DNA from 4 places in the Bacillus sp. ABA4_010 genome. Region 1 is predicted to be linked to each of the others. Evidence: riboswitches for the same ligand, from Rfam matches in the RefSeq annotation. Region 1 holds a riboswitch; each other region holds the start of a gene.

Region 1 (2,202 bases):
TTTTGGAGCGGAGTGCCATTTTATATTCGCACAGGAAAAAGAATGAAGGAAAAGGCGACAAAGATTGTGATTGAATTTAAACGTTCTTTTAAAGAGTTGGATATGGTTGAGCAGCATGAGGAGGCTGCTCCTAATCTTTTAACGATTGAGATTAGTCCGAATGAACGATTCTCCTTACAGTTAAATGTGAAAAATCCATTAAAAGATGGAAAGATTGAACCGGTCGTTGTCAGTTTCTCAGCGAATCAGGAAGATATTGAGGAAGCTTATGAACGGCTGATCTTTGATGCCTTACTTGGTGACGCTACATTTTTTGCTCATTGGAAAGAAGTGGAGTTATCATGGCAGTGGATACAGCCAATTTTAGAAGCGTTTGAAGAAAACAGTGTGCCGCTTTATCCGTATCCTTCAGGTTCAATGGGGCCTGAAGCGTCTAATTGGTTAGTAGAAGAAGATGGATTTAAATGGTGGGAGTAACAGATACCATTGAAGGGGAATAAGGATGATGTGAGAGTCGTCTGTTTAGGAAAACCTCTATTAAAATTTACTAGCCTATGAATATGAAGTCACTGCATGATGAAAGGATAGGTATATTGCCTTAATTTTCAATATTGTGTATAATTGGAAATAAATGTGTCTAAAGGACTAATAACATGACAAAATGATAAAGGCAAATTCATCGAAAGGTGAAGACGCAAAGCTATAGGGACTAAAGTCGAAGGACGATGTCAGCCAGCTACCAATGCATATTTCGAGCAAGCAGGTTCGTTGGTAGCTGGCGGCATTGAAATTGTTAGACTCCCCTAATAATTTCAATGCCGTTTTCTTATGGCTTCAGAGACATAGGGAAGTAATGTTCAAAATGAGCGAAGCTTCTACATACATAAAGGCGAGGGAAGATTCATGTCATTGCTACATTTTTCTTTAGGTTTAATAGTAGGTAGTCTACTCTTCAAAGTATTGAGCAAATGTGAAAAAATTAAGCGAAAAGCGGTACTGGAGTATGAACATCATCTTGTTCGACTAGTCGAAAGGTCGAAAGATATTTTGTACTATTATGAAGTAAAACCAGAGTATAAGCATAAGTATACAAGTCCTTCTGTTGAAGATTTCTTAGGAGAAGGAACGCTGGAAGAGCTCAACAGCAATCCCGATACCCCTTTTAATATTATTCACCCGGATGATTACGAGATTATGAAAAGAAAAGTAAGTGGTGAAATAGATTATAGTAAACCGATTATTCAAAGATTGAGAGACAAGGAAGGAAATTATAAATGGTTTGAAGAATATACGACTCCAATCTATGAAAACGGTGAATTGGTAGCGATTCAGGGAATTATGCGGAATGTAGATGAAAAAATGAAGCTACAGCAGGAGTTGGAATATAAACTTACTCATGATACGTTGACAACGGTCTACAATCGGGAGTTTTTTGAGCGAAATATGGAAATATGTAATCAGTATATAGATATATCGGCAGCCGTTATTTGCTGTGACTTAGATGAGCTGAAGTATTGCAATGACAACTATGGTCATAAAAAAGGGGATAAGCTTATTCAGGAGGCTGCTAAATTATTAAAGCAGCATTGCTCTGAGAATGCCATTGTTTCTCGAATAGGTGGTGATGAGTTTGTCGTTCTTCTTGTGCATACGGAGAAAGCCGCAGTGGAAGCTCTTTATGAAAAGCTTTTAATGGCAATCGATGAATACAATACAAGCGGTAACGACGTACAAATCAGCATGTCGATTGGATATGCGTTCAGTGAACATTCACTCGGAAACATGGATCGTTTGTTCATTGAAGCCGACCAGAACATGTATGAACAGAAACGAACGAAAAAAAGACAGCGTGCCAGTTTATTCAGTTGACGTACTTCGCCTGCAGGAAGACAGTGAAAGAACCGTTCAGGGAACGTTCTAACCTGTTTGTCTGCAGTTTTTTTATGAATAAATGCTATTTTTTTCGTGAATGGATGAATGCTGGAAACATTAAATGATACAATACCCCTGTAGGCTCGTACTTCTTTGAAGAGCAATGAAGGTGATGAAAGATGTACATAACCGTAACTGTTCACGTATATAAAGGATACAGCGCACGATGATACATAATGAGGAGGAAAAACTAGAATGGAATTTGATGTCAGTATGGACCACCTAGTGAAAATTAAAGTCATTGGAGTGGGCGGTGGAGGAAATAACACC
Region 2 (2,202 bases), 870 kb from region 1:
AAACCACGGCTTAGGAAACCGTGGTTGAAGACATTATGGTTTCATGTCCATCCACCCATGAATGGAATGAATGGCAAAGCCGTCGAAGCTAGAGAATGATTGATAATGAGATTGGACGATGTCTAATTGGTTGAACATGTACGAGCTGCCTTCTTCATAAAATGAAACGAAATTCGCTTCAAGCGATTGAAGCGTTTCAACACCAATCGTTACCTTTTTATGATGAATGGCTGCATAATTCATTTCGTTTTTGACAAGCTCAATGATGCCGTTTGCTCCTGCTGCTCCGTCACGGTACGCCATAATTGTGACAGAGTCTGTATTGGAAATGACCCAATCAGATAATTTTCCTTTTCCGTTTCGGTTATTGTACGATTTTTCATCAAACCAAAACGGAATATCTGCCGTCAGTGGCAAGTTAAGCGCTGCAGACGATGCTTTTGCATCCATCAGAAGCGTTTGGTACGCTAATACTGTTTTGGCATATTGGCTCGTCCAGCCTGCATATAAATAAGGCTCTACATCTAAGTGAATACCGGAAAATTTTTCTCCGCTAGCCGCTTGTGATTGATAAGTTGCGACCCAAGAAAAGAAGTTACGAGCGGATTTTTGCCCTTGAGTGGAAACCCAATTTGGGGCACCGTCAAGTGCGTACACGGCAATACCTTTTGTCCCCGCTTTTTGAATGAATGTGCGATACGCTTGGACGGGAATGTGTTTGCTTACTTGAAGGAAAACACTCGTTACGTTCTTTTGCTCCATAAATGTAAGCAAGCGGTCTGTCTGTTGAACGATGGCACTTGTATCCCAAAGCCATGTGGAATAGCCACTAGTTTGTTGTGCGGCCTCTGCTTGTTGCTGTGTTCCCGCTACCCCTGTACCTTGCAGTATGCAGGCAATGATCATCAGCATCAAAACCTTTTTCATTCGTTTCATATATACCTCTCCTTTTTGAATGAGCCACGCCCTTTCAAAAAGGAGAATGGCAACCTGGCAACCGTACAGTAAAACTGGTTAGGCCCATGGCTTTGCGTCCTTGCCTTTCGACAAGTTTGCCTTTTCATTTTTTATGATTCTTACTGTTTATATCGGCTCTTCACATAGATTGTGAAGAGGTTGTTTCTGTTTGGACAAAAAAATTAAAAATTTCACACATTTCCAGCAAATTTGCCTTCATTTAATTGCATGATGACCCGCTCCAGCTCTACTTGCGGAAGAGGTCTGCTAATGTAATAGCCTTGAATTTCATCACATTTCAGTTTCTTCAGCAGTTCCATAACATCTTTTGTTTCAATGCCTTCAGCGACGACTTTTAAATTTAATTCGTGAGCTAAATACGTAATGGCTTTGACAATCGCTGTATCTTCCGTATACTCCGCTACTTCTTGAATGAAAGCTCGATCGATTTTCAGCGAGTTGATGGGAAACTTCCGTAAATAATTAAGGGACGAAAAACCTTTTCCAAAATCATCAATTGCAACAGACACATTCATTTCCCGCAGTCTTTTTAAACAGGCGATACATTCTTCTGTATTATCAATGAAGCTGTTTTCCGTAATTTCAATTTCCAGTAAGCTTGGATCGAGCTTTGTTTTCTTTAAAATTCGGTCAACGACATTTGAAAAGTTGGGGAGACGAAAATGAAGCGGTGAGATATTAACCGCCATTTTAATTGGAGAAGCAAAAGAATGACGATTCCATTCTTTATTTTGCTGACAGGCTTTTTCCAACACCCATTCATCCAGTTCAATAATGAGACCCGTATCTTCTGCAATTGGAATAAATTTAGCTGGCGAGACATTTCCTAATCGTGGACTATTCCACCGCAGCAACGCTTCGACACCATTCACTTGCTCTGTTCGTAAGTCTAATTTCGGCTGAAAATGAAGCTCCAACTCATTATTTTGAATGGCTTTTCGTAAGTGTTGTTCAATTAGCAGCGTTTCTTCATGGTGTTCATTCATCTTTCGCTCATATATGGCAAAAGTATTCCGTCCTTGTGCTTTTGCGACATACATCGCGGTATCCGCATTTTTTAACAATGTATCATAATTATCGCCATGGTCAGGGAAAATGCTGATGCCAATGCTCGGAGTCGTATGAATCTCTAATCCGTTATCCAATAAAAACGGTTTTTCATAGATAGCAAGAAGGTCTTTGGCGTACTGGGATACCGCCTTCTCTCCTTCGATGTTTGGGTAC
Region 3 (2,202 bases), 580 kb from region 1:
TGCTCCAGCTTGAGAAAGACGCATCAGAATCGTGATTGTCGTCTTTTTCGTAAGTAAATGGTGTAAAAGAGCTGGAAGTTCCGCTTGAACGATGATGTGATTTCGTTTTTCTCGAGAAGGCAGCGACGAGAAAAATAATGAAAATGATGATGAGAAAGGCAAATTCCAAAGAAATCGTCCCCCTTCTTTTCAAGTTATTGTAGTTATTGTCTCATTAATAACCATTTTATTCAATAAATGATGAGGGGTTGAAGTTAAGAGTGGAATTTTATTGCATAAAGGAAACTTTATTGCATGAAGGAAATAAACTGTATTAAAAGCATAAGGGGGTAATGTTGATGAAATGTCTTTCTTCCCAACAAAAAATTCAGCAATATGTGTACTTGTTTTATAAAATGGGTATTATTACTGAGCAGCAAAAAAATGAAATTATCAAAAAATAAAAATGATATATCAATCGACCTAGAAAGTTCGACATGACTGCGCTTTGGATATGTCGAACTTTCTAAATTTAAGCGGATGAATCAAGGGTAGTGCCATCCGCTTAGGAAGCCTTTGAAGAGAAACGTAAATGAAGATGGATGAACTTATTAAAGCGAACCGATAGGGAGAGAAATTTGTTTAAAAATATACAAAATTCTCTGACAACGTTCTACACGATTTTAGATGTTCGTCAATTATACTATTTTTATAGTGTAAACCTACTAGTAATATTGTATCTATGAAAAGCATAAAGTGAAGTAGAACTCTCGAGTAAGGGCAAACTTATTGAAAAATAAGGACGCAAAGTTACGGGTCTAACGTTGTTTTACAACTATGACGGCTGGACTGCCTGAGATACAAACTGTATTTTAGGAGGAGACTATGATTGCCAGAGAGAAACTATTAGATGAAGAATGGGTAGATCTAGTGTTAGAAGCATTGGATTTAGGTCTTACAGAAAAAGAGATTCAAGACTTTCTAACCAGCCAAATCCGACAGGAACAGTGTAAAAAATAGGTGTTTTTGTTGTCTTCCTATTAACGGAGATGGACCAGATATGATATGATAATGGGGTTAAGAGAAAGAGAAGGTGAAAATATGATCGGTCAACGCATAAAGCAATTACGCTTGCAAAAACAATTATCACTATCTGAACTAGCAGAGAAAGCAGGAGTCGCAAAATCATATTTAAGCTCAATTGAACGTAACCTTCAATCTAACCCTTCTGTCCAATTTTTGGAAAAAATATCAGCCGTACTAGGCATTTCTGTCCAATCACTTATTCAGCAAGAAAAAAAGGAAGTAAATTATGACCAGCTTGACTCTGACTGGGCAAACTTAGTGAGGGAGGCCATGGAGTCAGGGGTATCTAAAGAGGAATTTAAGCAATTTCTTGAATTCAATAAGTGGAAAATGAAACAAGATAAAGGGGAGTAGCGTTTATGAGAGCATAAACGCTTTTTTATTTTTGCTCAAAAGGTGCTATTGTTTATATTTTTTTCTTCTTTGTTGTATGAACAATAACATTATCCCTGCAGCAAGCATTACGATACCTGCGAACAAGAGGTTAAAGATATTTGTTGCCGTATTAGGCAGGAGAAGACCTGTCCTTTGAGCAGGCGTAGTTTGGTTGGAAGGGATGATAACGTCTTCGGATGCCAAAGGTCCTCCACTGTTTAAAGGCAGTTTATCATCAGGTAGTACATTACTTGTTTCGTCTGATGAATCATCAATAGTCGAAGTATTCTCTGGAGAGACGGGATCATCATCATTCTCTTCACCAGGATCTTGACTATTATCAGGGTCTTGGTCATTATCAGGGTCTTGGTCATTATCAGGGTCTTGGTCATTATCAGGGTCTTGGTCATTATCAGGGTCTTGGTCATTATCAGGGTCTTGGTCATTATCAGGGTCTTGGTCATTATCAGGGTCTTGGTCATTATCAGGGTCTTGGTCATTATCAGGGTCTTGGTCATTATCAGGGTCTTGGTCATTATCAGGGTCTTGGTCATTATCAGGGTCTTGGTCATTATCAGGGTCTTGGTCATTATCAGGGTCTTGGTCATTATCAGGGTCTTGGTCATTATCAGGGTCTTGGTCATTATCAGGGTCTTGATCGTTATCAGGGTCTTGGTCATTATCAGGGTCTTGATCGTCGTCTGAACCGCCTCCACCGCCACCACCATCGTTCATTCCTTCAGCATACAATACAATTTCAAA
Region 4 (2,202 bases), 650 kb from region 1:
CATCCGCACTCAATAAATCACGTTTTTCTTCATACGTCATTTTCTTTTCCGACGGTTCCCCACCGTAAAATTCCACAATCTCGCCGTTCCCAAGGACGCTAATGCTAACACTTTGTCCCATCACAGGAAGATCATTATGTAGTTTTTCAAACATGAAATGGTAACGAACCGGCTCTGTTAAATTCATGGACCCTTGATGATAACGTCCATTGTCAGTCATGACTCGATACGAACGATCTGGCGCATGTGCTTTTATAAATGCTTCCGCCGTTTGAAGTGCCTCTTTTTCTGTTACTTTTGCTGGAAAAAGAGCGTCTTTCGTATCAGCTGGAGAGTAATAAAACGATTGAAGCTCTAAATCTTCCCCGATGAACTCAGCACCGCCGTATTCTGTTTTGCTTCCAGACTCTTTATGAAATGAAAGATGATAACGGACGACTCCTTCCTCATCTTCCATATAACGATGCCCTGTATCAAAATAGAAATCTTGACTCACTAAATGGTCAAACTTGCCTGGAAACCATTTTTTTAGCTTTTGGATTAGCATTTCTTTCGTAACTTCTGACTCTGTGCTTGCCACCATAAACATCGGCTTATCCTGTGCCTGCAAGTTCATCTCATTCGCCAACGCTTCCGTCGAAAAACCTCCGAATGCTAAAGCTGCAGATAACGATATAACACCTATTTTCTTACTCTTCACTTGATTTCCCCCTCTTTCTTTCTTTACACACTAAATGGTAACATATCCCATAATTAAAATACCATTTTTTTCTATAAATTTGAAAGAAAAATAGAACAAAAGGTCTCTTTATTCCGCTACATGCAACTATTAATCTAGGAATTTCGACATGATGATTGAATAAAAGATAAAAGCGTTCAAAACGAGAAATGAATATCCACTTCCTGTTTCGAACGCTTTTATCAAGTTGCTATTTATACACTATATATACTTAATAGAAAAACGTCACAAGAGGTTCTTTATCCCTCCTAAATGATCATTCAAAGGTTAGAAAATTCGGCATCACCACCCTTTGGTCATACCGAATTTTCTAAATCGATTTATATAGCAGCCGTTTCATATTTCAAAGGCTGCAAAACAAGCTCTAACATGTCAATATGAGGTTTGACTACAAAATCCGCGGCACCAAGTTCAATGGCATCCACAATAATTGACTGTTGGTAAAAAGCCGAATAAATAATGACATTAGCTAACGGATTCATCGTTTTAATTTCTTTTAGTACCATTAATCCGTCCACTTGCGGCAAAATAAGGTCGAGTATGACGAGATGTGGAGCAGATTGCTTATAGTATTCGATGGCTTCTTCTCCATTACTAGCTTCCAAAATTGTGTAGTATCCATTATTCCATAATATATCTTTTAATCTCTTTCTCACAGGTAAACAATAATCACAAATAAGTACTGATTTGTTCAAAACATACTACTTCCCTTTCTTCATAAATTAGGCAAATGAGAACGGAGTCATATTGTTCACGTAACAAAATGGCGAAAAAAATTCCTCCATTTCGGCAACCCGGCCACCATGGTAATCGACATTACTTTAGGTCCGTGGCTTTGCGTCTCCCACTTTCGTGAAATTTGCCCTAGTAGTATATTATCATAAAAATGTAAAAAGATGTCGAAAAATGTATACCAGAGGAAATATTGTCAGATTTAATCCATTTATGTATAGTTAAGCAATTAATCTAAGCATACGTAATAGACAATACTGTGTAAAGCCAATATGAGTATATAAGCAAAAAGAGCTCCTAGATGTCCCGAAAAAAGAAGGCTAGAAACAGTCGTCATTTTCTTCCCTTCTTTTTTCAGATTTGATTAGGCCGCTCTGTTCAACTGAAAAGATTATTCAGCTTTCTTCTCCTGTTCTGATTGTTCTTTCTCACCCTCACAACCACTCGCTTGCTCATCGGTTAATGCAACTTCTTCAAATACAACGTCGCAGCAATCTTTTTTAGGCTTTGAGAATAAATTTTTAATTGTACTCATTTTATTGATCATTGGTTTCACCTCCTTTTAAAGAACTGTTTGTACGATAAATCCAGTTGTCATCGCCACCATTAAAATGGACACTACAAATGCAGCCACTAACTTTGGTTTAAACAATTTGTTCAATAACACAACTTCAGGTATACTCGCTCCCGCTCCTCCTATCAGAAGGGCGATAATAGCTCCAATTCCCATC

The links. A riboswitch is a leader RNA that binds a small molecule or an ion and turns the genes downstream of it on or off. The one in region 1 is predicted to bind cyclic di-GMP.
Region 2: it holds a riboswitch for cyclic di-GMP, as region 1 does, so the genes downstream of both, ACXAEO_RS07990 (amidase) here and ACXAEO_RS12495 (sensor domain-containing diguanylate cyclase) in region 1, are expected to answer to the same signal.
Region 3: it holds a riboswitch for cyclic di-GMP, as region 1 does, so the genes downstream of both, ACXAEO_RS15280 (anti-repressor SinI family protein) here and ACXAEO_RS12495 (sensor domain-containing diguanylate cyclase) in region 1, are expected to answer to the same signal.
Region 4: it holds a riboswitch for cyclic di-GMP, as region 1 does, so the genes downstream of both, ACXAEO_RS09100 (response regulator) here and ACXAEO_RS12495 (sensor domain-containing diguanylate cyclase) in region 1, are expected to answer to the same signal.

The regions. Positions count from the first base shown of each region.
Region 1 is NZ_JBSWUN010000003.1:2,254,135-2,256,336, reverse strand. Features, by position in the region: partial or broken gene zwf (glucose-6-phosphate dehydrogenase) at 1-477, shown strand, start outside; cyclic di-GMP riboswitch class I at 660-744, shown strand; gene ACXAEO_RS12495 (sensor domain-containing diguanylate cyclase) at 904-1,869, shown strand; partial or broken gene ftsZ (cell division protein FtsZ) at 2,128-2,202, shown strand, end outside.
Region 2 is NZ_JBSWUN010000003.1:1,387,577-1,389,778, reverse strand. Features, by position in the region: gene ACXAEO_RS07990 (amidase) at 34-936, opposite strand; cyclic di-GMP riboswitch class I at 982-1,067, opposite strand; gene ACXAEO_RS07985 (sensor domain-containing protein) at 1,149-2,202, opposite strand, start outside.
Region 3 is NZ_JBSWUN010000003.1:2,835,343-2,837,544, reverse strand. Features, by position in the region: gene ACXAEO_RS15285 (hypothetical protein) at 1-169, opposite strand, end outside; cyclic di-GMP riboswitch class I at 749-836, shown strand; gene ACXAEO_RS15280 (anti-repressor SinI family protein) at 865-999, shown strand; gene ACXAEO_RS15275 (helix-turn-helix domain-containing protein) at 1,081-1,419, shown strand; gene ACXAEO_RS15270 (LPXTG cell wall anchor domain-containing protein) at 1,465-2,202, opposite strand, start outside.
Region 4 is NZ_JBSWUN010000003.1:1,601,301-1,603,502, reverse strand. Features, by position in the region: gene ACXAEO_RS09105 (YcdB/YcdC domain-containing protein) at 1-700, opposite strand, end outside; gene ACXAEO_RS09100 (response regulator) at 1,060-1,434, opposite strand; cyclic di-GMP riboswitch class I at 1,525-1,613, opposite strand; gene ACXAEO_RS09095 (hypothetical protein) at 1,863-2,018, opposite strand; gene ACXAEO_RS09090 (permease) at 2,034-2,202, opposite strand, start outside.